2 regions of the Marinococcus sp. LNHM5E3-2.1 genome follow, and region 2 is predicted to be linked to the other one. Evidence: a T-box and tRNA genes for the amino acid it is inferred to sense, from the RefSeq annotation. Region 2 holds a T-box; the other holds one or more tRNA genes.

Region 1 (15,442 bases), on a different contig from region 2:
AACAGCGGCCGGGAATACCCACTTGTCTGCGTGCCTACATTCGACACCTGAATGGAAGCAAAATCACTGCCATTGGAGTCCCGGAAGACTGGCAGACCGCCTTTATTCATTCTGAAGGTAACCGTTGTTTCTCCGTCCAGGGTGGTGGAATCATAATACTGGTAATTATCCGACCAGCCGGCATGATTGTTCACGAACTCAAAGGAAGAAACAAGGCTGCTTGTATCATTACCGTCTGTCTGCTCCGAATAGGTTGGGTTGGCATAACGAAGGTAATCCCCGGCATTATTAATCCGCAGCTCTCTCGTGCCGTCTGTGATGACTTCTGATGAATCATAGTTGTACGTCTGAAGGTTTTGGCCATTTCCTTCCGGCAGCAACACCTGCTGAAAGCTGTTGGCTGATAAACTCGTGGAAGCATAGGTATAATTCGTCCGGGATCCCGGATCTTCGGGAATATAAATATGCTTTTCATACCCGTTTTCATCAGCACTGTAAGTAAGCATGTTTTCGTATTCCGAGAGATACCGTTCGTGCTCCACATCGCTTTTATCCAGGCTAGTGTTGCTGTTTACAACTACACCCTGATCGTAGGAAACAAACGCAGCGTTCAGTTCTTCACTTGCCGGTGAAGCTGTTAATATAATCCGGTCAATCGAGCCATCCAGGATGCTGGCTGCTTCATCGTTTTCATCTTCAAAGCTGAACAGTTCATTGATCATCGACCACGATACCGACGACGGAAATACAAGCTCCATCGAATATTCTGCTGAAGAGACGCTTTCGTACAGCTCATCATGCTCCAGGTCAGTCGCTGATGTTTCTGTGATGCTTGCCTCTTCGAGCTGCCGGAAGGCTTTGTCCAGGTCAGTTGAAGCCTGGTCCTCGGTCATGAGAACACTTCTGCCATTTGAACGCACTACTCCCTGATTCGGCCGGACGATTTCACCTGCTTCCCGGGTCTCTGCTATTTCTGTCGTTTCCTGTACGGTTTCGGAGGAATTGACGCTATCATATTCGGGCTGAAACGACCAGTTCTGCCAGGTAAGAAGCAGACTGCCTATTACTAAAATCGTTAACACCCAGGATTTGATTGTTTCTTTCATGATCCAGCCTCCGCTTTATTAATCACTGAATATGGCAGCGTAATTAATATAGTGGTTCCTTTTTTCCATTCACTGTCAGCCGCAATTCTTCCGCCGTGCGCATGGATAAATTCCTTGGCAATCGCAAGACCCAGTCCGGTACCCCCGAGGTTTCTCGCTCTCGCTTTATCCACCCGGTAAAACCGGTCAAAAATACGGTGCTGGCTTTCTTTTGGAATGCCTACACCCTGATCGCTGATTTCCACGTCTACAGCATCAGCACGAGTAAACATCTGCACACTGATTTCCCCGCCATCCGGCGAGTACTTCACGGCATTTGAAAGTACGTTATCAAAGACTTGATAAATCCTGTCTTTGTCCATATCTACGTATACCGGGTAGGAAGGGACTTCTTTATAGAAAGCAATATTTTTATCCTTGTTAATCATTTCAAAGCGTTCAATCACCTGATTAATCATTTCAGACAGGTCCACAGTAAAAAAGTCCAGGCTGATTTCGTCACTGTCCATCCGCGAAAGCTGAAGCAGGTCGTTCACGAGCCGGATCATTCGGTCCGTTTCGTTCTGGGTCACCTGTAAAAAGCGGGGTCCCAGATTTTCATCCTGCATCGCTCCGTCTTCGAGAGCTTCCATGTAGCTCTTCAGCGTAGTCAGCGGAGTTCTTAATTCGTGAGAAACATTTGATACAAATTCCCGGCGCTCTCTTTCTATCTTTTCCTGCTCCGTGACATCATGAAGCACGGTAATCAGACCAGTAACCGGTCCATCTTCGTTTCGCACGATGGAAAAGTTGGCCTGCAGCAGAAAATCCTGTTCCTCGCTGCTGAAATCCAGCATGATCGCTTCATTATAATCATACAGATCGCTCGATGTCAGCGTCTCAGACAAATGCAGAGCTTCTGTAATGTACGTGCCTTCCATTTCGTCGCTGTTTTTGTTTAACAGCTGCTCAGCGCGTTTGTTCATCAAAATGATACGCCCGAGTTCATCAGTGGCTATAACCCCGTCCGTCATATGGGTCAATACCGAGCTTAATTTCTTCCGTTCGTCCTCGGTGCTTGCCTGGCTCTCTTTTAGTTTCAGCGTCAGCTGGTTAAAGGAATGGGCCAGCTGCCCGATTTCATCGTTGCCGTACACGCGGACTCTGCGGGAAAAGTCTCCTTCCCCCATAATTTTAGCCTGGCGCTGCATGTCCGCGATAGGTCTTGTAATCGTGCGGGCCAGCAGAATACCAAGTATGGCGTTTAAAATCAGCACAATAATGCTCGCTGCAATTAAAATACTGCTGATGTCATTTACCAGGCTGTATACGCTCGACATGTCGGAACGCACGTACAATACACCCAGAATTTCTCCGTCTTCTTCGATCGGCCGCACAATTAAGCTGACCCTGTGGCCGCTGTCGGCATCCCAGCGCACTTCTTCAAGCGTATTCCCTAATAACGCCCGCTGCACAAGGTCATCGTTCGATTGGTTATTGACGATATCCTGCTCGTTTATATTCGACGTGCCTAAAATAATCTGATTGGAGCCGATCACCCTGGCTTCCGGACTCGACTGTCCCGGGTCATTATTTGCTCCTGAATTGGCAAATTGGCTTAATAAACTGTCGATATCCTCCTGAACCGTATTATCGTCTTCTCCTCGACTCTGTGTCAGTTCTTCCTGCACATTATACTCCAGAAGATCGGTCTGCTCGGCGAGCGTATCATTAAAATTTTCCACGAGCGTGTCTTCAAGAGCGCTCGTGAAAAATACGGTAATGAACTGCATCGCTACAAAAATCAGCAGCACGAAGATCAAAATGAGTTTAAAATGAATCGATTTGAAAAAATCGATAATCTTCATACATTACTTCTCCTGTTCTGGATGTTTTAAGTAGTATCCAACACCACGTCTTGTCACAATCCACTCAGGGAAGCTCGGATTGTCTTCTACTTTCTCTCTTAAACGGCGCACCGTTACGTCCACGGTACGTACGTCCCCAAAGTAATCATAGCCCCACACGGCCTGCAGAAGATGCTCTCTTGTCATTACCTGGCCGATATGGCGGCCAAGGTAAAGAACCAGTTCAAACTCCCGATGCGTAAGGTCTATCGGCTCCCCACGTTTTGTTACTAAATACGCATCCGGGTCTACGAGAAGGTCACCGATTTTTATAGCATTCTGCGGCTCGGTGCTGCCTTCTTCTGCTGCCGGCTGCTTCCTGCGAAGATTGGCTTTAACTCTGGCCAGAAGCTCCCGGTTGCTGAACGGTTTGGTTACATAGTCATCTGCTCCAAGTTCAAGACCGAGCACCTTATCGATTTCCCCGTCTTTAGCAGTTAACATGATGATGGGCATATCAAACCGCTTCCGGACTTCTCTGCATACTTCCATGCCGTCCTTGTTTGGAAGCATGACGTCAAGAAGAATCAGATCCGGACCGAAATTATCCACCTTTTCTAAAGCTTCGTCGCCGTCATATGCACAAACAACCTGAAACCCTTCTTTTTGAAGATTAAATTCTAATATATCAGCAATTGGCTGTTCATCATCGACTACTAATATTTTCTCATCCATGTTCCCACCGCTCCATTCCTCAAATGTGAAAAGGCATAAATTCAATCATCTATGTGTAGTAACATCCTGCAAAGGTATGCCTCTTTATGTTTATTGCAAAATATTTAAGAGGATTACAATTCTCTTTCACATTGTAACACAGCTCTTTATCTGTTCCTATCGAGGCCGGAAGCCTGTGAAAAAAGCGCCTGGACGTCAATGTCCAGGCGCTGGTTATTTTATAAAAATGGTGGCTCGAGACGGAATCGAACCGCCGACACGAGGATTTTCAGTCCACTGCTCTACCGACTGAGCTATCGAGCCATGCTAAAAAAATAATTTTGCTTAGATACTGCTCTTGCTTCCAGGGCTACTGTCCTTACCCTCATTCTTTGCTTATTCGATGAAGCAATTCGGGACGGACAACTCGCAGAACATTCGGAGAGGTATCGCTTGTTGCTCTACCGACTGAGCTGCCTGGCCATGAGTAAATCAGAAAATAAAATGGCGGGCCTGACGGGATTTGAACCCGCGATCTCCTGCGTGACAGGCAGGCATGTTAACCACTACACCACAGGCCCTTTTAAAAAAGAATACACTGCGAATCTTATCGTCTGTTGCTTTCGTTCGCTGCAGTCACGTACGCTTTGTACGTTCCTTTGCTCTCTCTCTGGCATACTCAACCTTCTGGTGTCTTCTTTCCAAAAATGAGTAAGGGGGGTAAACTGCGAATCTAGTCGTTTATTTCAGTGCTGTTCATTTTCTGTTTGATAAGAAAATGGTGACCCGTACGGGATTCGAACCCGTGTTACCGCCGTGAAAGGGCGGTGTCTTAACCACTTGACCAACGGGCCTTTCATGGTGAGCCATGGAGGATTCGAACCTCCGACCCTCTGATTAAAAGTCAGATGCTCTACCAACTGAGCTAATGGCTCCTAATATGAAGAAATTGTCGCTGTGGATAACGACAACATGAGTAATATTATCACGTCACAGATGCAATTTCAACTAGTTTTGCATGAAAAAAGTGATTCGTTGAAAAAAGCATCCGCCTCTATGGCAGATGCTTAGTGGTTTTTATTGGATAGCCCATACACCGCGGACCATATTTGTCTGATTCCGGTCCGGGCCTACTGAGAAAATGCTGATAGGAATGTTGGTCAGCTGGGAAATACGTTCAATGTAATGACGGGCATTTACCGGAAGATCCCCGAGCGACGAAGCACCGGTGATGTCTTCTGTCCAGCCCGGCAGCTCTTCATAAATCGGCTCGCACTCTGCAAGTACCTTCAGGCTCGCAGGGAATTCTTCCATAATCTCTCCCCGGTACTTATAGGCCTTGCATATTTTGAGCGTTTCAATACCGGTCAAAACATCAATGGAATTTAAAGATAAATCGGTGATCCCACTCACCCTGCGGGCATGACGCACCACTACACTGTCGAACCAGCCGACACGGCGGGGCCGGCCGGTAGTGGTCCCGTATTCGTTTCCGACTTCACGAATCTGGTCCCCGGTTTCGTCAGACAGCTCTGTTGGAAACGGGCCGTCGCCAACGCGGGTCGTGTATGCTTTGGAAACGCCCACCACGTGCTGAATTTTGGACGGTCCTACTCCCGAACCGATAGTTACGCCGCCGGCGATAGGATTTGAGGAGGTGACAAAGGGATATGTGCCCTGGTCGATATCAAGCATCACGCCCTGCGCACCTTCAAACAGCACCCGGCGGCCTTTATCGATCGCTTCATTCAACTCTACCGATGTATCACAGACATACTTCGCAAAGAACTGGCCATACTCATAGTATTCATCCAGAATATCTTCAAGCTCAAACCCTTCTGCGTCATACATTCTTTCGAGCAGACGGTTCTTTTCTTTCAAATTCCGCGACAGTTTTTCCCGGAATTCATCTTTATCCAGAAGGTCAGCAATACGGATGCCTACGCGGGCAGCTTTATCCATATAAGCCGGGCCAATGCCTTTACGGGTCGTTCCAATTTTATTTGTGCCTTTGCTGTCTTCTTCCACGGCATCGAGACGCAGATGGTAAGGAAGAATAACGTGGGCACGGTTGCTGATACGCAGGTTGCTTGTATCAACGCCGCGCTCATGCAGATATTCCAGCTCTTCAACGAGCGCTTTCGGATCAATAACCATTCCGTTTCCGATGACACATGTTTTATTATCATAAAAAATTCCGGACGGAATTAAATGAAGCTTGTATTTAGTTCCTCCGAAGACAATCGTATGACCAGCGTTATTTCCACCCTGGTAACGGGCCACAACCTCCGCATTTTCTGATAAGTAATCCGTTACTTTTCCTTTTCCTTCGTCTCCCCACTGAGTTCCTACAATTACTATTGACGACACAGCGTCCACCTCCACAATCTCTCCTGCCGGCACCTTAGGCATATTTTTCTTGCTTATCCAATAACGTTCACTTGGCTTCATCTAAAGTTTTCATATTCTTATTTTATTATGGAGAAAATCCCTTAGATAGTCTATCAACCACGGCACGCAAAGTCAATAAAACACGAACATTAAAAGTTTTATTTGCTTAATTTGTTCGCTTATACAAAAAGCCCGGAGTCTAAGCTCCGGGCGGGATCTGATTATCGTCGTGTCGCCGGTCCAAATTAACGAATTTATTATATTCTTTAATAAAAGCGAGCTCGGCCGTACCAACCGGCCCGTTACGCTGTTTGGCAATAATAATTTCAATGATATTCTGGTTTTCGGATTCCTGGTCATAGTAATCATCACGGTATAAAAACGATACAATATCTGCATCCTGCTCAATACTTCCGGATTCCCTTAAATCAGACATCATCGGGCGTTTATCCTGCCTGGATTCCACCCCGCGGGAAAGCTGGGAGAGCGCAATTACAGGGACCTCAAGTTCACGCGCAAGAGCTTTTAAATTACGGGAGATTTCCGAAACTTCCTGCTGGCGGCTTTCCCCGCCTCTGCTGCTTCCCTGGATCAGCTGCAGATAGTCAATCAGAATCATTCCAATACCCCGTTCCTGCTTCAAACGGAGGCATTTCGCACGTATATCGTTTACCCGTATGCCCGGGGAATCATCAATAAAAATGCCGGCTGAAGATAAGCTCCCCATCGCCATCGTCAGCTTTTCCCAGTCCTCTTCCTGAAGCGCACCGGTACGAAGACGGTTAGCATCAATGTTTCCCTCCGCACAGAGCATCCGCTGCACAAGCTGGGCAGCACCCATCTCCAGGCTAAAAATAGCCACATTTTCCTCGGTTTTTGTTGCAATGTTCTGGGCAATGTTTAAGGCAAAGGCCGTTTTCCCCATAGAAGGCCTCGCAGCCACAATCACCAGGTCACTGCGCTGAAATCCGGCAGTCATATGGTCGAGCTCGGCAAAGCCGCTCGCAATTCCGGTTACGTCATTTTCCCGGTTCTGCAGCATTTCAATATTGTCATATGTTTCAATGAGTACATCTTTGATGGAAACGAAGGCAGACGAACGACGCTCCTGCGATACTTCCATTATAGTCTTTTCAGCTTCGTTAAGTACTTCCTCTACATCATGTTCTCCGCTGTAGCCTTCATTCACTATGTTAGTTGCCGCACGTATCAGCCGCCGCAGCAGGGACTTACTGTATACGCCCTGACTGTAATAACCAACGTTGGCCGCTGTCGGTACAGCATTTGCCAGATCGGTAAGATAAGAAAGACCGCCGATTTCTTCGAGCACCTGTTTTGCCTGCAGTTCCGTGCTGACCGTAATAAGATCAACCGGCTCTCCCCGTTCAGACAGCTCAATCATCGTATTAAAAATACGCTGATGCGACTGACGATAGAAATCTTCCGGCATCAAATGCTCCGTGGCAGTAATGAGTGCTTCGCCCTCTAAAAAGACAGCACCTAAAACAGCCTGTTCTGCTTCAATATTCTGCGGGGGGACCCGTTCTGTGAAAATATCATTCATTGCTTTCACCTCTATAGAACGTGTTGAAAAAAAGAGCCTGGTTCTTACCCTCTGTTTATGACGGGGAAACAGGCTCTTTATTCATCCACGCAGCTGTTACTCTTCCGTCACGTGTACGTTTACGACAGCTGTGACTTCAGGATGAATCTTGATTGGTACTTTAGTATAGCCAAGTGAACGAATTGGCTGGTCAATTTCTATTTTACGTTTATCCACTTTCATGTTCATGCTTTTCAGCTTTTCCGCAATCTGTTTTGTAGAAACCGCTCCGAACAAACGACCGCCTTCTCCTGCTTTGGCAGTAAGCTCTACGTCTGTTTTTTCGAGCTGCTCCTTAAACTTCTTCGCCTGCTCAAGCTCTTCCTGCTCACGTTCTTTTTGTTTTTTCTGTGTAGCTTCCAGGTCCCGCAGATTGCCTTTGCTCGCTTCTACAGCAAGGTCCTTCTTTAATAAATAGTTTCTGGCGTACCCTTCGGATACGTCTGCAACTTCACCTTTTTTCCCCTGGCCTTTTACGTCTTGTTTCAGTATGACTTTCATTCGGATGTGCCCCCTTGCAAATATTCATCAATGGCCTGCTTCAGGCGTTTTTCCGCTTCTTCAATCGTAGTATCGGTCAGCTGCGTTGCCGCATTCGTTAAATGACCGCCTCCGCCTAAAGCTTCCATTATTAACTGCACGTTCACTTCACCAAGCGAACGGGCGCTGATACTAATTTTATCATCCTGACGCTTAGATATCACAAATGAACCTTTGATATCGTTCATCGTAAGCAGGGTATCTGCTGCCTGAGCGATTAAAATCTGGCCGTACATTTCATCTTCCGCAGCGGCGGCAACAGCCATGCCGTCACGGTAGACCTCCGCCCGCTCGATAAGATGCGACCGCTCCACGTATTGATCGAGATCTTCTTTTAAGAGCATCTGCACCATAGTCGTGTCGGCACCGTGCATTTTTAAAAATGAGGCTGCATCGAACGTTCTAGATCCGGTTCGGATGGCGAAGCTTTTCGTATCCACAATAATGCCTGCAAGCATCGCCGTTGCTTCAAGCACATCCATACTGAGCTTTTTCGGCTGATACTCCAGAAGCTCTGTTACAAGCTCGGCTGTGGATGAAGCGTACGGTTCCATATATACAAGCACCGGATCTTCAATGAATTCTTCTCCCCGGCGGTGATGATCAAGAACAATCGTACGGTTCACGCGGTCAATCAGCCGCGGCTCGATAACCATGGAGGGTTTGTGTGTATCCACGACGACAAGCAGCGTATGCTTCGTTACTTCATCCATTGCTTCGGACGGCGTAATAAATTGAGACCACAGGTATTCATGGTTTTCGATTTCTTCCATCAGCTTTTTCACATCCGGATTAATTTCATCCGGATCTACGACAACATACGCATCTGTATTATTTACTTCAGCGATTTTAAGCACGCCAATCGCAGCACCAATAGCATCCATATCCGGATTTTTATGGCCCATCACAATGACCTGGTCGCTTTCGAGAACAAAATCACGCAGTGCATGGGAAATAACCCTGGCGCGCACCCGGGTACGCTTTTCAACGGCATTGGACTTCCCGCCGTAAAAACGCACCTTTCCGTTCGCGTCCTTGATGGCTACCTGATCGCCTCCACGTCCGAGTGCGAGATCGAGACTGGACTGGGCCAGGGAACCAAGCTCCTGCAGGGACGGCTCGCCCGAACCGATGCCGATGCTAAGGGTGATGGTCACCTTCTCTTTACTCGTAATATCACGTACGTAATCGAGCAGCTCAAACTTTGTCTGCTCAAGATGATCAAGGGCGTCCTGATTCATGATAGCAATAAACCGGTCTACAGCAATGCTGCGCAGTAAAATGTCATGATCCCCCGCCCACTCATTCAAAGCGGTAGTCACATGACTCATCAGCCGGCTTCTTGTCTGATCGTCCATGCCCTGGGTAACTTCAGTGAAATTATCCAAATAAATAAACGCCACAACTGATTTTTCTTTTTGATACATCGCCTGAATATCCGTCGTTTCAGTCATATCAAAAAAATACAGCAGCCGCTCTTCGCGGTGAATATAAACGGTATAATGACGATTTCTCATCGTTAAATGTATTTCGCTTTCCCCCTGCTTAATCGCTGCAGCCAGACGTTCAGATACAGTACTGATCGGTTTTCCCATGAACTCCTTCGGCAGGTAGGAAAGAATGAAGGGGTTCGCCCACTGTATCTGATAATTCTTATCATACAGCAGTATGCCAATAGGCATTTCGGTAACTGCTTCTTCCCCCGCCTTGTTCACACGGTGGGTCAGCGTAGATATATACCGTTCAAGCTCTTTTTCAAATGAACGCTCCGCCTGGATAACATAAATAGCCAAAGCTCCGAGCAGGACAAATCCTACAGCTCCTATTTCCCATTGAAACCAGGTGAGAAAGGCAAGTGCTATTCCGGCTAGTATGAACAATCCGACGATATGATAGCCGTACCACCGCCGTATTAAAAACTTCGGCATGTAACTCAACCCCTACTTCGTGTCGGTTTGAATGCGTTGCTTCAAGTTTAGACCTAAATCTATTATACCTAAAATGCGGGCCAAAAATAATGCTATTGTTGATAATAATATACTCCCGACGATAATGAGAACCCCGTAGTATTTCGGATAGGATTTAGCATGCAGGAAATAAAAGATCACGGTAAAGCCCTGAATCGCCACAGCCAGCTCCAAAAGAGGAAAAAGATTCATAACAACAATATACATAGCCGTGCCTTCTTCAAGCCCAATCAAAATAAATATGGAACCGGTCAAATAATACCATATGAGAGACCTCGGAAAATTCCAGTTTCGAAAAGCCGGAAACTGCTGGTAATCCATCCGGACACGCTTCAAAATAACATGAGCGAACACCTGGGTTATAAATGAAAGAATAATGCCTGTGCCAATAAGGAGCACCGGACCGATGTATTGAATCAGTGTAACCATCTCTGCTAAGGCATCCAGATTTGAGGTATCCTGATCGATACTCTCCATCATGCTTCTCGCCTGGGCAATAGAGTCATTCAGTGTTTGCTGGATCAATTGGATCGGATCAATATTAAACAGAAGAACCGAACTTAAATAAAATAAAACCAGGCCGATGATATAAGCCACAGTCCCTGCAGCAAAAACGGCAAAAGCCGGCTTCTTTTGATGAATAAGCGCCCCTGCTGCAATGCCCCCAAGACCGAAAATCAAAGCAGTCGGAAAACCAATACCACCCGTAAACAAAGTCGCAAGCAGCGCACAGACGATAAACATAAAAATGCCCGGTTTCCCTCCGTTTCTTGCCACAAAAATAATAAACGGAAGCGGCATCGCTATCGTTAATATACTTCCGACGACCGGCACAAAGATCAGCAGCAGTACCAGCACCAGGAAAATAGCGCTAAAGACGGCTGCTTCTGCGACACTTCTAGCATTTTTCACTTCACGTTCACCTCATTTACAAAGGCAGTCAAATAAATGTACAGCAGCCGCCCAATTGCTTTCACTCCCACATTATCCCAGTGCTGCCTTTATCTCTTCGTATTCATGGAAATTCCATTCGTTCATTTTAGCTTATTCCCTTTCAAAAAGAAAGACGAACAGCCGAATAGTCAAAGGCTGTACATATCTAAAAAACGCTGACTTACGTCAGCGCCTTATTTCGTTTATTTATCTGCGGCCGGGCTTTTATTTATTCTTCATTCGGCAGCTTGAAGGAAGATTCGTTTGGAACCTCTGCTTCTATGTTTTCCTCTGCGGCTTGAATATCATCCTGCTTCAATTCTTCAAGCTGTTTATTAATTTTTGTAATATAAGACTGAACGTCCATATGAAAACCTCCTTCCCAGTATATAAAACGCTTTAACAATTACTTCATTTATACCCCGGGGAGGGAGCGGCCTAAACATACAGCCAGTTTCCATACAATAAAACACCCTTCCCCGGGCATAAGGCCTGGAAAAGGGTGTTTAAATGTTTCCCTTACTGCTCGCGCACAAAAGGAAGCAATGCTACGTGACGGGAACGCTTGATAGCGCGGGTCAGCTTACGCTGATATTTCGCACTCGTACCAGTTACGCGGCGTGGAAGAATCTTCCCTCTTTCTGAAATAAACTTCTTCAAGAGTTCAGTATCTTTGTAATCGATATGAGTAATTTTGTTTACTGTGAAGTAACAAACTTTCCGTCTTTTTCCTCTACGACGTGCTGCTGCTGCCATTGTTTATCCTCCTTTATAAAAGATTGTTTATGCTCTCAGGGGTTTTAGAATGGCAAATCGTCATCTGAAATGTCGATTGGCTGCCCGTTATCCGAAAACGGATCATCGTTTAAATTAGACGAATCGCGATTTTGCTGGCCTGAACCTGAGCTCTGGCTACTCTGCTGTTGAGAATAGCCGCTTCCCTGCGAAGAACCTCCGCCTCCGGACGCTCCGCGCGGTTCAAGGAACTGCACGCTCTCCGCCTGAACTTCTACTACCGTTACACGACGGCCTTCCTGGTTTTCATAGCTCCGGCTCTGCATACGTCCATCCACACCGGCCAGGCTGCCTTTTTTCAAGTAATTGGCCACATTTTCTGCCTGCTTCCGCCAAATGACGCAGTTAAGAAAGTCTGCTTCCCTTTCGCCCTGCTGGTTGGTAAATGGACGATTTACCGCAATGCGAAAGTTAGCGACTGCTACGCCGTTCGGGGTATAACGCAGATCAGGGTCCGCGGTCAGCCGACCGACTAACACGACACGATTTATCATTTAAACCCCTCCTGATTGTTAATGAAATTAGTCGTCGTTACGAACAACTAAGTGGCGGATTACGTTATCATCGATTTTAACCAGACGGTCAAATTCGTTGGTAGCGTCCGCGGTGCCTTTAATGTAGGTTACAACGTAATACCCGTCACGAAAATCATTGATTTCGTATGCGAGACGTTTTTTTCCTACTTCGTCTACTTTTTCAATTTCAGCGCCGTTATCCGTTAAGATTTTGTTGTACCGTTCGATTGTGTTTTTGACACCATCTTCGTCAACATTCGGGCTGATAATGTAAAGTACTTCATAATTCCGCATGCTGCGTCACCTCCTTTTGGTCTTCGGCTCTTCTCCGGTGGAAAAGAACAAGGAGCAAAAAACGCTTATCCGTTTTTAACTCGCAAGTTAAAATTATATCAGCTTGAATTGCATTTTACAATATTCCCGGAGGAAAAATTAAACGTTAAAGCGGAAATGAACAACGTCGCCGTCCTTAACGATATATTCCTTGCCTTCAAGCCTTACCTTGCCTGCTTCTTTGGCGCTGTTCATTGCACCTGCCTGCATCAGGTCTTCGTATCCGACAACCTCGGCACGGATAAAGCCTTTCTCAAAATCACTGTGGATTACACCGGCAGCCTGGGGAGCTTTTGTATTTTTGCGGATCGTCCAGGCCCTTACTTCCGGTTCACCTGCAGTAAAATACGTCTGCAGGCCAAGCAGGGAATAAGCTTCCCGGATCAGCTGGTCAAGCCCCGGCTCTTCAATGCCGAGATCCTGAAGAAATTCATTTTTTTCTTCTCCTTCAAGCTCCGCGAGTTCTTCTTCAATTTTCCCCGAGATAACTACAACGCCCGCACCTTCAGCTGCTGCAAATTCTTTGACACGGGAGACGTGCTCATTGTCTTCTTCTTCCATTAAGTCATCTTCGCTGACGTTGGCGACGTATAATACCGGCTTCATCGTGAGAAGCTGGAAGCCTTTAACGATTTTCAGCTCTTCCTCAGTCCATTCCAGGCTGCGCACGGGCTGTTCTTCTTTCAGTGCTTCGACAATCTTTTCGAGTACTGCATGCTCCTGCATTGCATCTTTATCCTTGGATTTGGCAAGCTTTGCTACTTTATCGATCCGCTTTTCTGCCGTCTCAAGGTCTGCAAGAATCAGTTCCAGGTTAATTACTTCGATATCATGGATCGGATCTATTTTTCCCGAGACGTGAGTGACGTCATCACTGTCAAAGCAGCGTACCACGTGGGAAATAGCGTCCACTTCACGGATATGCGAAAGGAATTTATTTCCCAGGCCTTCTCCTTTACTCGCTCCTTCAACAATGCCGGCAATGTCTGTAAATTCGAATGCGGTAGGAATCGTTTTTTTCGGCTGAAACATATTTGTTAACTGTTCGAGCCTGCTGTCCGGCACTTCCACAATACCTACGTTCGGGTCAATTGTGCAGAACGGATAGTTGGCAGACTCCGCTCCCGCCTGAGTGATCGCGTTGAACAATGTTGACTTCCCGACGTTCGGAAGTCCGACTATACCTGTAGTTAAAGCCATTTATTATTTCCTTCTTTCTTTCAATTAATATTTCTCTAAACATAACAAAGAGGACAACCGCAGCTGTCCTTAAAAGCAACTCTTTATCGTTAGTATATTGCTTTGAGTATAGTATAATTTCACTTTTGCGACAACAAGAGCAGCTTTACCGGAATTATTCGAGCACCTTTTTCACCTTTTTACTGAATTCTTTTCTCGGAAGCATCACGCTATGTCCGCACCCTTCGCACTTAATCCGGATATCGGCGCCCATCCGGATAATTCTCCAGCGATTTTCTCCACAAGGATGCTGCTTTTTCATTTCCACAATACTATTGATATCAAAAGGCTGCTTTTCCACCATAAGGCCCGTTTTCTCCTTTCTTCTCATCTCACCTGAACGATTCGGTACTTTTTATCCTATCGTAATCCGTCAAAAACCTCAATTAAACTCTCATCTTTCTGTCCGGGGCGGCTTTTGCTTAAATACGACAGTTATTTTTACCCAAACGCGGGTATAGTAGGCTAATACAATTATTTTTGGGGAGAATTCTGGAAAGGAGTTATCTGCTATGGGGAAAAAAGCTGTTTCACGTGAAGCCTACCGTACTCACTGCCACGTCAGCATGGATGAGCCCGGAAGTGCTGGAGAGCTGGCGGACTGCCTGACCGGTCACATCCGGGAGCGTGTCACAGATGAAGATATCATCCTGGTCTGTATTGGCACAGACCGCTCCACCGGAGATTCTCTAGGGCCTTTAACCGGAAGCAAGCTTCTTGAAAAGCAACTGGAAAACTTTTATATATACGGCACTCTCCAGTACCCGGTACATGCTGTTAATTTAGAAGAAACGCTTTCGATCATTGCCGCAGAGCATCCGCATGCTTTTATTATCGCTGTAGACGCCTGTCTTGGTTATCTTCAGAATGTAGGGAAAGTTACTTTGAATGAAGGAGGAGTAACTCCGGGAGCTGCCATGAAAAAGAAGCTTCCAATGGTTGGAGATATGCATATTAACGGCATAGTGAATGTCAGCGGAATGATGGAATACTTCGTACTGCAAAATACCAGGTTGTATACTATCGACACAATGGCTTCTTTAATAGCAGAAAGCTTCCTTCTTGCCGACCGGTCAATCTCAACGCAGCATGTCCTGAAGGAGGAAGAAGCCACCACCCCTCCGTTAACTTTCCATAACGAGGACGACCATGTCCGCTTCCTCCGGGAGGCTTCATCCGCCGAACAGACGGATAATAAACACAAAAAAAGCCACCATCGGTATCGCCGGAAGTAGATTTGCCACCCGGATTTCTAAAAGACCTGCCAGCTTTAAGCCGATAGCAATAATCATCACGCCGCCGGTAGCCGTCATTTCAGTAATAAAGGTATCCATGGCCTCCTGCGGCACCAGCCTATCAATTTGGACGGCAAAAAGGGCAATGGATCCCTGGTAAATAACGACTGGGATAAACGAAAATAACACCCCGATCCCCATCGTCGTTGTAAAAATAAGCGCTGAAAATCCGTCCAGCATTGATT
Region 2 (15,442 bases):
AAATGCAATCGAACGTATCTTTGTAAACGCCGCTTTAAAAGCAGGCGCTGAAATAAGAGAAGTGATTTTTCATAAATTTGCACCGCAGGGTGTAAGCGGAGTAGTCATCATTTCAGAATCGCATTTAACGATTCACAGCTTTCCGGAACACGGCTATGCAAGCATCGATGTGTATACTTGCGGAGACCATATTGATCCGAACACGGCGGCTAAATATATTGCCGGTTCACTCGGTGCCGAAGCGGAAGAAACAATAGAAATCCCCCGCGGTACAGGCCCTATCCGTGTAGAGCGCCCGGAAGCGAATGCCCTATAATACGCATACGAACACCGTTTAAGCACAGGTAGCTGCTTGAACGGTTTTTTATTGCCCGCAGTACAAGGGATTCAAAGAAATACGCAAATTGTCATCCTCCCGCCAGGAGCGAATGTGATATGATAGAACCAATAAAAATAGAGACCGCCCATCAAATTGGAGATGATAATAATGAAATGCCCTGTATGCTACTCCAATGGCACACGTGTATTGGATTCGAGGCCGAGCAATGAAGGCCGTTCCATCCGGCGCCGGCGTCAGTGTGATACGTGCCACCACCGCTTCACTACATTTGAAATTGTGGAAGAACTGCCGCTTGTCGTAGTGAAAAAAAATGGGAACCGGGAGGAATTCAGCCGGGAAAAAATGCTGAGAGGCTTGATCAGAGCCTGTGAAAAGCGGCCAATCCCAATGGAAACGCTCGAGGGCATCGTTTCGAGGGTGGAAAATAAACTGCGGGAAGAAGGACGAACAGAAGTGAAAAGCGAGGAAGCCGGGGAGCTTGTCATGGAAGAGCTAGCGGATATTGATGAAATCGCTTATGTCCGTTTTGCTTCTGTTTACCGGCAGTTTCGTGATATAAATGTATTCATCAATGAATTAAAAGAACTGATTGATAAAGAAAATAAAGAAGATTCATCAAAATCATAAAAAGGAGGGCGGCGCTTTGAGTCTGCATTGGATGGAAGTAAAACCGGTGGACGGGTACTATGTTCGCACAAGTAAAGAATTCAGCGAGAGCACGGATAAAACGATGTCTATGCTCTACCAGCCGTTAGTCGGAAGCAAAGCGATCGCTCTCTACCAGACTCTGCAGAATAAGCTTGAAAAAGACTGCTATGAAAGCTCCGAAGCAACCCATCATGAACTGATGGCTTTTTTGCAGATGCCTTTAAATGAGATTTACGCTGCCCGCCGCCTGCTTGAAGGCATCGGGCTTCTCAGGGTTTATGAACTCGAAACACACTCACAGGATAAAACATTTGTTTATGATATCCAGCCGCCTATGTCGCCGCGGGCTTTTTTTCAGGACGATGTGCTAAGCGTATTTTTATATAACCGTCTTGGGAAAAGCAAATACATTCAGCTGCGCCAGCGTTTTGGCATTTCGGCTGTGCCTGAAGGAGCAGAAGAAATTACGGCTTCGTTCAATGAAGTATTTGCTTCCCTGCATGCGTCGGAAATGGCTTCCGAGCCGCCTCCGGCAGATGAAGGAACAGAATTTGTCGGTGGCAGTGAGCCGTCGCGCCTGCAGCTTGAGGAGAATGGATTCGACATGGAGCTGCTAAAAGCTTCGCTCCCTTCCTTTCTCGACAGCTCGCGGCTGTTAACACCTTCGCTGCAGCAGACCGTCCGCCGGCTTGCTTTTGTGTATCAGCTATCGCCGATTGATATGGGAAAAGTGATTCAGGAGTCCCTGTCAGCAGACGATGAAGTAAATATAGAAGACCTGCGTAAAAAGGCAAAAAATCATTACCGTATGGAGCACGGAGCAGCCCCGCCTGCGCTCGGGAACCGTACAGAAAGTCAGGAGCCGGCACCGGCAAAGGGCCGCCCGGTGTCTGAACAGGAGCAAATGAAGCAGTTTTATGAACAGACGTCCCCCGTGACATTTCTTCGTTCGGTGGCCGAAGGAGCAACTGTGCCGGAGTCGGATATTCATCTCGTGGAGGAGCTTTTATTCAGCTACCGTTTATCCCCGGGAGTTGTGAACGTGTTGACAGATTACGTGATGAAGAAAAATAATATGAAATTAAGCAAAGCACTTGTGTATAAAATTGCCGGCCAGTGGACAAGAAAAAAAGTACATACCGTAGAGGATGCCATGAAGCTTGCAAAGGAAGAACACAAGCAGGCCCAGGAACGCCAGGCACCTAAAAACAATTATACGAATAAGCGGTCTCAAGGCTACGTCCGAAACGATAAGCTGCCTAAGTGGCTGGAAAAAGAAGAGCAGGCAGAGAATAAACCGGCAGAAGGTGAAAATTCCACGCAGGAGGAGCAGCTGTCGAAGGAAAGAGAGCGCTTTGAAGAAATGCTTAAGGAACGACGGGAAAGAGCAAACCGTTAAAAGAAAGGAGGCGGCTGGATGGATTCGATCGGATCCTCGTTGAACAGATGGATGGATAAGGATTGGAAGGAACGGATGGCCAGACTTGAAAAAGAAGTGTTTGCCTATCCGGGAGTTATTGATTTCAAGCGCCGTCATCCGCACATACCAGCGGAAGAATACGAAAAAAACAAGGCAGCTTTATTTGAGTATAAAAGGGAGCGCAGTAACTGCGATGCCTGTCCTGGGCTTGAAAACTGCCCGAACCTGATGCAGGGCTATCAGCCGGAATTGATGGAAGACAAAGGAAAAGTAACGGTTGCCTATCACCGCTGTTCATTAAAGATACACGATGATGAAAAGAAAAAAAGACAGGCACTTATTAAAAGCTATTATATTCCAAAAGAGATACTGCATGCTTCCTTTGACCAGGTGGATATGGACCATGAATCAAGAGCGAAGGCAGGAACCGCAGCACTGCATTTCGCATCGACCACCGTGCCCGGAGAAGACGGACAGGGACTTTACCTGTATGGAAAATTCGGGGTCGGTAAAACGTATATTGCCGGAGCCATCATGAATGAACTGGCGGAGCGAAACATCGGCTCGATGATTGTACACGTGCCGGACTTTTTCCGTGAGATCAAAGAATCGCTTTCGGATAATACGGTGAGGGAAAAGGTGGACAGCGTCAAAGGCGTGCCGGTGCTCATACTCGACGATCTTGGAGCCGAATCGATGAGTGCCTGGACAAGAGACGATATTTTAGGAGTTATTCTGCAGCACCGGATGATGGAAAAGCTTCCTACTGTTTATACCTCCAACTATGATTACAGTGAACTTGAAGAGCATTTGACGTATTCCCAGAAGGGTGGTAACGAGCGGCTGAAAGCTAAGCGTATCATGGAGCGCATCCGCCCGTTCACAGAAGAAGTGTTCATGGACGGACAGAACCGCCGGGGATAATTGGAAATGCATAGGGCATTCTAAGTGTATAATACAAATAAATATGCTACCATGATGATAGCGCCCAGCATGCAGAAAATGGGTTGGATTCGCGGTATTTTCATGCGAGCGCCACAAAGGAATTTTCTGGAGGGTATACAAATGAGCATTGATGGAATACTGGAACGTGCATTAAACGGAGAACGACTGACAATGGATGACGCTGTGCGCTTGTATGAAAGCGATGAAATAGAAAAAATGGGAGCTGCCGCAGATGAAATTAAAAAACGCTGGCACCCCGAGCCTGTCGCTACCTTTAACATAGGACGGAACGTCAATTACACAAACGTCTGCGATACCTTCTGCCGTTTCTGTGCATTTTACCGCCGGCCGGGATCGGAAGAGGGATACCTTCTTTCGGATGACCAGATCCTGCAGAAGATTAAAGAGCTTCAGGATGTAGGAGGAGACGAAATTTTAATGCAGGGCGGGACCAACCCGAACCTCCCATTTGAATACTATACGAACCTGCTCAAAAAAATTAAAAGTCATTTCCCTGATGTGACGATGCACTCGTTTACACCGGCAGAGGTGTACAAAATGATGGAAGTGTCCGGCCTGTCCTTGAGAGAGGTATTAACGGCTCTTCACGAAGCAGGTTTGGATTCACTTCCGGGCGGCGGCGCCGAAATTCTCACAGAGAAAACGAGAAAACGGATCAGCCGCCTGAAATGCACGGCCGATCAATGGATTGACTGCATGAAAATGGCTAAAGAGGTCGGTATGCACGGCACTGCAACGATGGTTATCGGCTTTGGCGAATCCAACGAAGAGCGGGCAGAACATTTGTGGCGTATTCGTGAGGCGCAGGATGAATCCAACTGCTTTTTGGCTTTCATATCCTGGACCTTCCAGCAGGATTACACAAGCATGAAAGGCGAGCGTATTACACCGGAAGGCTATCTCCGTAACGTTGCCATTTCACGCTTGTTCCTGGACAATATCCCGAACTTCCAGTCCTCCTGGGTAACAGCAGGACCAGAAACGGGGAAACGCTCCCTTTCCTACGGCTGTAACGACTTTGGCAGTACTATGATGGAAGAGAACGTTGTTTCTTCAGCCGGTACCACACACAAAGTGAACATCAACCGTATTCTTCGTTTAATACGGGAAGCAGGCTATACGCCGGCTCAACGTAATACGAAGTATCATACACTCCGGGTGTTTGAGGGAGAAGAGAACAGCGAAAAAGACTTTGTAATGCAAAACTAAATACAGGTTGCATGAAAAGAAGCTTTTCGCTATGCTGAAATAGCGAAAAGGAAAATGCAAGGATGAGGCCATGAAAATAAAACAGGCGTCCCAGAGAAGAGAACCATGGCTGGAAGTTCTCTACGAACCGTTTTATTTTTACCCCCTCGGAGCTTCGGCAGGGAACAGCAGTATCTGCCGGCGGATCCCCGGCCGTTACCCGGATAGAGTCGTCCCTTTACAGGGGATGGAAACTAGGGTGGAACCGCGGCTGAGCCCGCCCCTTTCGAGGGGGCGGTTTTTTTATGCGTTTTTCTGTATATTACAGTAATAAAAGGAGGATAAATCACAGTGGCAGAACAGGCAATTACGCTCATATTTCCAGATGGGAATGAAAAATCATATGATATTGGCACGACGACAGAAGAAGTAGCCGGCGGGATCAGCTCGGGACTGAAAAAGAGTGCGCTGGCAGGAAAAATTAATGGGAAAATGGTGGATCTACGCACTCCGCTCCGGGAGGACGGTCAGATTGAAATCATCACGTATCAGTCCCCGGAAGGCCTTGAAGTGCTCCGGCACAGCACCGCGCACGCGATGGCCCAGGCGGTGAAGCGCTTGTTTGATGATGTGCAGCTTGGTGTCGGCCCGGTGATTGAAAACGGATTTTATTACGACATTGATACGTCGCACCAGCTGACGCCGGAAGACCTTCCTAAAATCGAAAAAGAGATGAATAAAATCATCGATGAAAATCTTGAAATTATTCGCGAGGAAGTGTCCCGGGAAGAAGCAGTCCGCTTTTTTAAAGAGCTTGGCGACGAGCTGAAGCTGGAATTAATTGAGGATATCCCGGAAGGAGAACAGATCGCGCTTTACCGGCAGGGAGAATTTGTCGATTTATGCCGCGGCGTTCATGTGCCGCAGACATCCAAATTAAAAAAGTTTAAGCTGATGAATATTTCCGGGGCATACTGGCGCGGGGACAGCAGCAACAAAATGCTGCAGCGTATTTACGGAACCGCCTTTGAAAAACAGTCCCAGCTTGACGATCATTTGAAGATGCTCGAAGAAGCGAAGGAGCGCGACCACCGTAAAATTGGCAGAGAGCTCGACATATTTACGACAAGTCAGACAGTCGGACAGGGCCTTCCTCTCTGGCTTCCAAACGGTGCCACGATCCGTCGGATTATCGAGCGCTATATTGTGGATAAAGAAGTACGTCTCGGCTATGACCACGTGTATACGCCGGTACTTGGTTCCTCCGAGCTCTATAAAACATCGGGCCACTGGGACCACTATCAGGACGACATGTTCCCGCCGATTGAAATGGATAATGAAACACTTGTGCTTCGGCCGATGAACTGTCCGCACCACATGATGGTTTACAAAAATAAAAAGCACAGCTACCGCGATCTTCCGGTACGCATTGCAGAGCTCGGAACGATGCACCGTTATGAAAAATCCGGAGCGCTTGCCGGTCTTCAGCGGGTGCGGGCGATGACGCTAAACGACGGTCACATTTTTGCCCGTCCGGATCAGCTGAAGGACGAGTTTATTCGTGCTGTACGCCTGGTTCGTGAAGTCTATCATGATTTCGGTATCAAGGATTATACCTTCCGGCTTTCCTACCGGGATCCGGAGGATAAAGAAAAATACGTGGACGATGACCAGATGTGGGAAAATTCCGAGCGCATTCTGAAAGAAGCGATGGATGCGATTGACGCTGAATACGTGGAAGCAGAAGGCGAAGCAGCATTTTACGGTCCGAAACTCGATGTCCAGGTAAAGACAGCAATGGGCAAAGAAGAGACACTTTCCACTGTCCAGATCGACACTCACCTGCCTGAACGATTTGATCTCACGTATGTGGGAAGCGACGGCGGCGAGCACCGTCCGGTAGTCGTCCACCGTGGCATTGTGTCTACGATGGAACGCTTTATCGCTTTTCTGCTTGAAGAGTACAAAGGCGCCCTGCCGACGTGGCTTTCCCCTGTACAGGTGAAAATCATACCGGTCTCGCCTGACGTTCATCTTGACTACGCGAAAGAAGTGGAAATGGCACTGCAGGCCTCGGATGTCCGGGTGGAAGTGGATACAAGGGATGAGAAGCTCGGCTATAAAATCCGCGAAGCCCAGACGCAGAAAATTCCTTACATGCTTGTGCTTGGTGACAAAGAGCAGGAAGCGAACGCCGTAAATGTACGCAGATACGGTCAGCAGGATTCGGACTCACAGCCGCTGAATGATTTCGTGGAAAATGTAACAGCGGCTATCAACGAATATCGATAAAAAGGTTGACGTCCTAATGAGGCCGTGCTAAGATGTCCTAGTGTGAAAATAATTAATCCCTGAAGAAGAAGCGCCCGCTTCTCACCTGACCGACAAACGTTGGCTGGTTATTACTAATATATTGAATGTGTAGAGCATATATTCTGTATACGTGTGGGCGCTTCTCTGTTTTAGAGGGTGTCTGCACGTTTTTTCGTTGTGCCAATGGTATGTATTTGCGTGGAAGCCCCGCGCACTAAATTTCTGGAGGTGGCTTATTATTCGTAAGGACCAAAAGGTAAACGAGGGCATCCGTGCCCGTGAAGTTCGACTCATCGACTCTAACGGAGAGCAGCTTGGAGTAAAATCAAGAAACGAAGCTTTAGAGCTGGCCGGGAAAGAAAACCTTGACCTTGTTCTTGTCGCTCCAAACGCAAAACCGCCTGTCTGCCGTATTATGGATTACGGTAAATATCGTTTTGAACAGCAGAAAAAAGATAAAGAAGCCCGGAAAAAGCAAAAAACGATCAACGTGAAAGAAGTTCGTTTGAGCCCGAGCATTGAAGAACACGACTTTAATACAAAACTGCGTAACGCAAGAAAGTTTTTGTCTAAAGGCGATAAAGTAAAAGCAGCTATCCGCTTCCGCGGTCGTATGATCACACACTCTGATATCGGTAAAGAGGTGCTTGACCGGTTTGCAAAAGAGTGTGAAGACGTGAGTACGATTGAAACGAAGCCGAAAATGGATGGCCGCAGCATGTTCCTCATGCTCGCTCCAAAAGCAGAGCAGGAACGGGAGCAAAAAGAAGAATCCAGTAAAGAGTAGACAGCGGTCAGCCCGTTATATTAAAAAAGGAGGATGTCACTTATGCCAAAAATGAAATCTCACCGCGGAGCAGCAAAACGTTTTCGCAAAACAGGAAGCGGCCGTGTAAAACGCGCACGCGCATTCACGAGCCATATGTTTTCGCATAAATCCCAAAAGCAAAAGCGTAACCTGCGTAAGCCGGAGCTTGTTTCCAAGTCCGACTACAAGCGTATCAAGACACTGCTGCCGAAAACGAAAAAATAAGCACGACCAAATAATTAAGATAAGCTAAGGAGGGGTTGACGATGCCAAGAGTAAAAGGCGGATATGTGGCACGTCGCAGACGTAAACGAGTATTAAAACTCGCGAAAGGTTATAGAGGTTCTAAGCATAGACTGTTTAAAACAGCACAGGAACAGGTAATGAAGTCCCTGCAGTATGCTTACCGGGACCGTCGCCAGCGCAAACGCGAATTCCGTAAGCTGTGGATTGCACGTATTAACGCAGCAGCCCGTTTAAACGGCTTGTCCTACAGCCGCATGATGCATGGCCTGAAGCAGGGCGGTATCCAAATGAACCGTAAAATGCTCGCAGACCTTGCGGTAAATGACGAAAAAGCATTTGCAGAGCTTGCTGAAAAAGCGAAATCAAACTTATAATCAAACAAAAAAGCGGAGCGCCCGGTAAATCAGGCGTTCCGCTTTTTATTGTTTCTCGGGATGTTTTGCTTCAAGCTGCTGCATGAACTCCTTTACCGGGCTGTTCCACTCGATAGCAGCTTCCGGATAGAGGGATAAAATTTCCCGCTCGAGAAAGGTGAAATCCTCGCGCTGGAAGCCGCGCAAATGCTCACTTTCAATCACCCACAGCGAAATCGTAACGACTTCAAACGATTTTTCGGTTGTACCTACGTATTTTTCGCCTTCAAACATGACGCCTTTATGGGTCGCCAGTAAATTTTTCCGCACGTTTTGCTGGTCATCAAGCAGATAGAATTGTTTTTTATGGTGAGCTGCTTCCAGCTTTCTCCTAGAATTATTCCAGTATCTCCAAAACGAGTATATGATAATAATAAGAGCGATCAACAGCAGCACTCGTAAAAGAATACCCAATCTTTACACCCTCCTCTGCATCTATCGGATTAAGCGTACATAAGCCTTCTCATTTCTAATATATACGCACAGTCTGCTAAAAAGTTTCACAGGCACCAGGCTATGATAGATTATGTTTGAGCCCTGCGGCAAAGTTCTTTATACTGAATATGGAAGAACCCGCACCACACCGCTTGTATGGATGAGAATATTAGCCCGCAGCATTAATAATATTTTCCCTTTGCATGTGTGTGTAAAACAACCGTACATAAAGGAGGCAGCACGAAATGGCAGAATTAGACCCGACATTGCAGATGCTAAAGGACCTCACGGACGCAAACGGCGTTCCGGGGAATGAACAGGAACCGAGAAAAGTAATGACCCAGTATATTTCTCCTTACGCCGATGAAATGAGCACCGATCGGCTGGGAAGCCTGATTGCTAAAAAAACCGGACAGGCCGGCGGTCCGAAATTAATGATTACCGGACATCTGGACGAAATTGGTTTTATGATATCGGGAATCGATGAGAATGGCTTTTTGAAATTCCAGACCCTCGGGGGATGGTGGAGCCAGGTGATGCTCGCCCAGCGGGTGAAGGTAATGACGAGAAAAGGAAATATTACCGGGGTGATCGGCTCAAAGCCGCCGCATATTCTTCCGGCGGAGCAGCGCAAGAAAGCAATGGAAATTAAAGATATGTTCATCGATATCGGTGCTTCAAGCAAGGAAGAAGCAGAATCATTCGGCGTGCGTCCGGGAGATTCGGTCGTGCCGGTATGTGATTTTGAAGTGATGAATAATGAAAAACTGCTGATGGCAAAAGCCTGGGACAACCGTATTGGCTGTGCTATCGCGATTGAGGTGCTGAAGCGTCTCGAAAATGAATCCCATCCGAATGAAATTTACGGCGTCGGTGCTGTACAGGAGGAAGTCGGCCTGCGCGGAGCGAAAACAGCAACCAACCTTATTCAGCCGGATATCGGCTTTGCTGTCGATGTAGGGATTGCCGGGGATACGCCGGGTGTCACAAGTAACGATGCCAGAGCGAAAATCGGCAAAGGCCCGCAGCTTCTTATGATGGACGCCTCCGTCATCGCACACAAAGGGTTGCGTGATTTCGTTGTCGGTGTGGCTGAAGAGAAAGAAATTCCTTTTCAGTTCGACATGATGGCAAACGGCGGCACAGATGCAGGGTCTATTCATCTGTCCGGCGAAGGAGTACCGGCGATGGCCATTACGATTCCGACCCGCTATATCCATACGCATGCGGCTATTCTGCACCGGGATGACTTTGAGCATGCCGTGCAGTTAATCGTAGAAATTGCTAAGCGTCTGGACCGCGACACAGTAGATTCGTTAACGTACGAAGCATAAAATACCAGCCTTTCTGTCCATGAGGGACGGGAGGGCTGTTTATTTTCTTTCTGCGGCGGGGCAAAGTGTGCTACGATGAGAGAAAATACTGGGGGAGACAGCGAAGTGAAGCGGATAGAATCGGCAAAAAACCCGAAAGTAAAAGAGATAAAAAAACTTCATAAGCGTAAGGAACGTGAAAGGTCAGGGCTTTTTTTAATTGAGGGAGACCACGCGCTGACAGAAGCCGTCCGGTCGGAGGCCTGGATTGAAGAAATTTTCATTGAAGAGCATAAAGAGTGGCCGCAGGTTTTTAATGAAATTCCAACACCGGCCACAGAGGTAACAGAAAGCGTAATGAAAGAAATAAGCTTGACGGAAACCCCGAAAAATATTGTAGCTGTATGCAGAATTCCTGAATTTTCTAATGTAAGAAGCGGTGGATATTCATTTTTCGTGCTGGTGGACAGCATTCAGGACCCAGGTAACCTGGGAACAATTATCCGGACGGTTGACGCGCTTGGAAAAGGGGTAGTCGTTCTCGGCACAGGTACGGTGGATGCGTACAACGAAAAGGTGGTCCGGGCGACCCAGGGCTCACTGTTTCATGTTCCGGTACTGCAGGAGGACCTGGGGGAATGGCTGGAATGGCTGCAGGAAACGGACATTCCGTGCTTTGGCACTTCGCTTGATGAAGGTACGTCGTATTCGGCACTTGAGCCGCAGCCTTACTTTGCGTTAATCATTGGCAACGAAGGAGCCGGCGTACAAAAGAAATGGCTCGAGCGGACCGACCAGAACCTGTACATTCCGATTCCGGGCCAGGCAGAATCGTTAAATGCGGCAGTTTCTGCCGGCATTCTGCTGTATCACTTGAAGCAGACAGATTGGTGATGGTTGCAATCGGGCCAGGCTTTTTCTATAATAATTCATATTGAAACATATAAACACAAATGCGCAGATGAAGAGTAGTAGCATTGCTTCCTGCTGAACAGGGAAAAGGTATCGCTGACTGAAAATACCTTGCAGTAAGGATTTGTGAATTCGCTTCGGAGCAGCCGCTGGAGTATTCCCTGTGGAAGAAAAGCGTGCCGGAACCTGTCGTTACAGGAGAGTGAGCTGTGCACTGCAGCTAACAAGGGTGGTACCGCGAGCCTTCGTCCCTTTCAGGGAGAGGGCTCTTTTTATTTGGCATAAAAATGGAGGGAACCAGGATATGATAGAACGCTTGGAGGAGCTGCAGCAGGAAGCGCTGCAGCAGATTGAAGAAGCTGGCGATACAAAGGAATTAGAGCAGGTGAGAGTAAAATACTTAGGGAAGAAGGGTCCGATTACGGAAGTGCTCCGGGGGATGGGGCAGCTGTCCAAGGAAGAGCGTCCTGTGGTCGGCCAGAAAGGAAACGAAGTACGGGAAGCTATTCAGGAGCGTCTGGAGAAAAAAACAAAAACGCTTGCCGACGAAGCATTAAAGGAAAAGCTTGAAAAAGAAACGCTCGATGTAACACTGCCGGGACGTAAGGTCCAGCGAGGGGCGAAGCACCCGCTGACAAGCGTTGTGGAAGAAATTGAAGATATCTTTATCGGTATGGGGTTTGAAGTGACTGAAGGACCGGAAGTCGAAACCGATTATTATAACTTTGAAGCGATGAATCTGCCAAAAGATCATCCGGCCCGTGACATGCAGGACTCTTTTTATGTCAGCAGTGATCTGCTGCTGCGTACACAGACGTCGCCGGTACAGGCCCGCTCGATGGAACGCCACCACGGCGAAGGGCCGGTGAAAATCATCTGCCCGGGCAAGGTCTACCGCCGGGACGATGACGATGCTACCCACTCCCACCAGTTCATGCAGATCGAAGGGCTGATGGTTGACGAAAATATCCGTATGAGTGATTTAAAAGGGGTGCTCGAAACATTTGTGAAAAAATATTTCGGAGAGGAAAGAGAAATTCGTCTCCGCCCGAGCTACTTCCCTTTTACCGAGCCGTCTGCAGAACTCGATGTTTCATGCGGTATCTGCGCCGGGGAAGGCTGCCGCATCTGCAAGCATACTGGGTGGATTGAAGTTCTCGGGTGCGGGATGGTGCATCCGCGCGTGCTGGAAATGAGCGGTTTTGACCCGGACGTATACAGCGGCTTTGCCTTTGGCATGGGAGTAGAGCGCTTCTCCCTACTGAAATACGGCATTGATGATATCCGGCATTTTTACACGAACGATATGCGCTTTTTAAAACAATTCACTCGAGTATAGAAGGAGAATGCAGATATGTTGATCTCATATAAATGGCTGAAAGATTATGTGGATATTGAAGATATTACCCCCGAAGAAATTGCCGATCGCCTGACTACAGGAGGTGTAGAGGTGGACGCTCTGTACCGGCGTGCCGAACCGATTGAGGGATGCGTGGTCGGGTATGTTACCGAAGCCGAAAAGCATCCGGATGCGGATAACTTAAACATTTGCCAGGTGCATCAGGGAGCAGAGACAGTACAGATCATCTGCGGTGCTGACAACGTGGCAGCCGGACAGAAGGTCGTAGTGGCAAAGCCGGGCACCGTTCTGCCTGGGGGGATGGAAATTAAAGCAGCGGAAATCCGCGGCCAGCAGTCCAATGGCATGATTTGTTCTCTCCAGGAGCTCGGCGTGGAAGCCAAGCTGGTGCCTAAGCATGTGGCTGAAGGCATTTTCGTTTTTGACGAGGATCCGGAGACGGGATCGGATGCGGTAAAAGCTCTTGGCTGGGACGATACAGTGATGGATCTGGATATTACGCCAAACCGTGCCGACTGCCTGAATATCCTCGGGGTCGCCTACGAAGTAGCAGCTCAGCTGGACCGGACCGTCCGGCTCCCTGTGACTTCGGTAAAAGAAAGCGAAAAGCCTGCATCAGCAGCAGTTAATGTGAAAATCGAAAACGGCGAAGACACTCCTTATTACGGAGCGAGAGTCGCGGAAAATATTCAGGTGAATCCTTCTCCGTATTGGATGCAGAACCGCTTGATGGCTGCCGGCATCCGGCCGATCAGCAACATCGTGGACATTACCAACTATGTGCTGCTTGAATACGGGCAGCCGCTGCACGCGTTTGATTTTGACGCCTTCGGCTCCGACGAAGTGCTCGTGCGAAGAGCATTCGAAGACGAAGAAATACAGACGCTCGACGGTAATAAGCATCATCTTTCGACGGAGCATCTGGTCGTAACCAATGGTACAAAGCCGACAGCTCTCGCAGGAGTGATGGGTGGAGAGCACTCTGAGGTCAGCGACCAGACAACAAATATTCTGCTTGAAGCGGCCCTGTTTCATCCGTCCCTGATCCGCCAGGCGTCTAAAGATACGCGGATACGAAGCGATGCAAGTGTCCGTTATGAGCGGGGGCTCGACACGGAGAGAGTGGAGCAGGCAGCAGACCGGGCGGCGCATTTATTCGCTGAATATGCGGGCGCCACTGTGCTTCAGGGCATCGAGCAGGAGGACCACCGGGAGCCGGGCGGCCGCTGGGTACGGGTGAGTGATCGCCGTATCAATCAGCTGCTTGGAATGGAGCTCAGCGGTTCAGAAATGGTCCGTATTCTCGAACGTCTCGGCTTTCAGACCGCCGACAAGGAAACGAGCAGTATCGAAGTATATATCCCAAGCCGCCGCCCGGATATCCGCATTGAAGAGGATGTGGCTGAAGAAATCGCTCGGATGCACGGCTATCAGGACATTCCGAGTACACTTCCTAAAGGTGCTACAACGGCCGGAAGCCTGACTGCCGAACAGAAAAGAAAGCGGACAGTACGCCGCTTTTTGGAAAGTGCCGGGCTGAGTGAAGCTGTCACCTATTCCCTGACGACTGCCAGCTCAGCTTCCCGTTTCACGCTGTACCCGGAAAAGTATACGATGGAAGTAACCATGCCAATGAGCGAAGACCGCAGAGTACTGCGGCAGAGCCTGATTCCTCAGCTTCTTGAAGGAGTCAGCTATAACCGCAACCGCCAGACGAAAGATATCGCTTTGTTTGAAATGGGCTCGGTGTTTCTTTCCGAAGAAGAGAATGCTGCTGTACAGCCGGAAGAACGTATTATGCTTGGTGCGGTAGTAAGCGGAAGATGGGAAAGCCACCTATGGCAGGGAGAAACAAAAAATGCAGACTTTTACGTGATGAAAGGAATTGCTGAAGGCATTCTTGAAGAGCTGCACGTAGAAAGCCGTGCTTCGTTCACTTTGGCAGAGCACAGTGATATGCACCCCGGCCGTACCGCAGACATACAGCTGGATGGAAAAACGGTGGGATACGTCGGCCAAATTCACCCAACAACGGCTGGTGAGTGGGATATAGCCGAAACGTATGCCCTGCAGGTTGATTTAACCTCCCTGCTTCAGGCGGTGGAAACGCCGGTTCGTTATCAAACGCTTCCGCGCTTCCCTTCCACTACCCGTGATATTGCGATTGTTGTGGATGAAAATGTGCCTGCAGCTGAAGTAAAAGAAGTCATTGAGTCCGCAGGTGGAAGCACGCTGTACAGCACCTCCCTGTTTGACGTTTATCAGGGCGAGAATCTAACGCCCGGCAAAAAATCCCTGGCGTTCACGCTGGTCTACCTGGATCCGGAAAGAACACTGACCGATGAAGAGGTCAGCTCCGCGCACAACCAGGTGCTTCGCATGCTTGAAGAAAAAACCGGGGCAGAGCTCAGGCAGTAAACAGCTGCCGGGCATCTCCCGGTTTAAAAAAGGGCCTGTAAAGGGAAAGATATTCAGAGCCTTTTTATTCTGTTACTATTAAGGAAAAGGCACATTCAAGAACAGGGGGCGGAAGACGTGGCTGATGATCAAAGTAAAAAACGCACTACGGTTACAATATACGGCCAGCAGTACACGATTGTCGGTGATGAACAACCCTCGCATATTAATCAGGTCGCCAATTATTTAGATAAGAGAATGAAAGAGTATAAAGCATACAATCCTTATTTGGATACGACCCGCCTGGCGGTATTGACGGCTTTAAACGTAGTGGATGACTATATAAAACTCAAAGAAGAAGTAAACAAGGACAAAGATTCTGAAGGGTAATGGCTATGGAAATAGTAATAAACGTTCTGCTTGTTGTGATTTTAATCGGAAGCTTTTTTACAGGGCTTCAAAGAGGCTTTGTTCTTCAATTGCTTCGCCTTGTCAGTCTGGTGGCAGCGTTTATTGTTGCGTTTTTATTCTATGAAGAAGTCGCGCAGTTTTTAGAACAATGGATCCCCTACCCATTCGGGCAGCAGGCGGAGGGGACGTTCCTGGCTGCTTTTGATACCCGCAGCTTGTTTTATTATTCGATTGCCTTTCTTCTTTTGTTTATCGGCACCCGCATCATCGCC

Evidence for each region. A T-box is a leader RNA that pairs with one kind of tRNA and senses whether it is charged. The one in region 2 lies ahead of pheS (phenylalanine--tRNA ligase subunit alpha), so its partner is inferred to be a tRNA-Phe.
Region 1: it has a tRNA-Phe gene. The T-box ahead of pheS (phenylalanine--tRNA ligase subunit alpha) is inferred to sense a tRNA for this amino acid. The anticodon was not compared.

The regions. Positions count from the first base shown of each region.
Region 1 covers NZ_JBQLIB010000016.1:15,422-30,863, forward strand. The annotation lists gene ACTRXH_RS14240 (YycH family regulatory protein) at 1-1,106, opposite strand, end outside; gene walK (cell wall metabolism sensor histidine kinase WalK) at 1,103-2,953, opposite strand; gene yycF (response regulator YycF) at 2,957-3,667, opposite strand; tRNA gene ACTRXH_RS14255 (tRNA-Phe) at 3,895-3,970, opposite strand; tRNA gene ACTRXH_RS14260 (tRNA-Asp) at 4,152-4,227, opposite strand; tRNA gene ACTRXH_RS14265 (tRNA-Glu) at 4,426-4,500, opposite strand; tRNA gene ACTRXH_RS14270 (tRNA-Lys) at 4,506-4,581, opposite strand; gene ACTRXH_RS14275 (adenylosuccinate synthase) at 4,724-6,016, opposite strand; gene dnaB (replicative DNA helicase) at 6,237-7,601, opposite strand; gene rplI (50S ribosomal protein L9) at 7,698-8,141, opposite strand; gene ACTRXH_RS14290 (DHH family phosphoesterase) at 8,138-10,108, opposite strand; gene ACTRXH_RS14295 (YybS family protein) at 10,121-11,059, opposite strand; gene ACTRXH_RS14300 (hypothetical protein) at 11,310-11,447, opposite strand; gene rpsR (30S ribosomal protein S18) at 11,600-11,836, opposite strand; gene ssb (single-stranded DNA-binding protein) at 11,881-12,369, opposite strand; gene rpsF (30S ribosomal protein S6) at 12,397-12,684, opposite strand; gene ychF (redox-regulated ATPase YchF) at 12,823-13,923, opposite strand; gene ACTRXH_RS14325 (DUF951 domain-containing protein) at 14,078-14,266, opposite strand; gene yyaC (spore protease YyaC) at 14,475-15,197, shown strand; gene ACTRXH_RS14335 (DUF554 domain-containing protein) at 15,135-15,442, opposite strand, start outside.
Region 2 covers NZ_JBQLIB010000005.1:158,209-173,650, forward strand. The annotation lists gene speD (adenosylmethionine decarboxylase) at 1-316, shown strand, start outside; gene nrdR (transcriptional regulator NrdR) at 488-967, shown strand; gene ACTRXH_RS08440 (replication initiation and membrane attachment family protein) at 984-2,387, shown strand; gene dnaI (primosomal protein DnaI) at 2,406-3,332, shown strand; gene mqnC (cyclic dehypoxanthinyl futalosine synthase) at 3,474-4,583, shown strand; gene thrS (threonine--tRNA ligase) at 4,914-6,854, shown strand; gene infC (translation initiation factor IF-3) at 7,051-7,662, shown strand; gene rpmI (50S ribosomal protein L35) at 7,705-7,908, shown strand; gene rplT (50S ribosomal protein L20) at 7,950-8,303, shown strand; gene ACTRXH_RS08475 (sigma-w pathway protein ysdB) at 8,349-8,756, opposite strand; gene ACTRXH_RS08480 (M42 family metallopeptidase) at 9,023-10,111, shown strand; gene ACTRXH_RS08485 (TrmH family RNA methyltransferase) at 10,217-10,984, shown strand; T-box leader at 11,040-11,258, shown strand; gene pheS (phenylalanine--tRNA ligase subunit alpha) at 11,307-12,341, shown strand; gene pheT (phenylalanine--tRNA ligase subunit beta) at 12,357-14,780, shown strand; gene zapA (cell division protein ZapA) at 14,898-15,149, shown strand; gene ACTRXH_RS08505 (CvpA family protein) at 15,155-15,442, shown strand, end outside.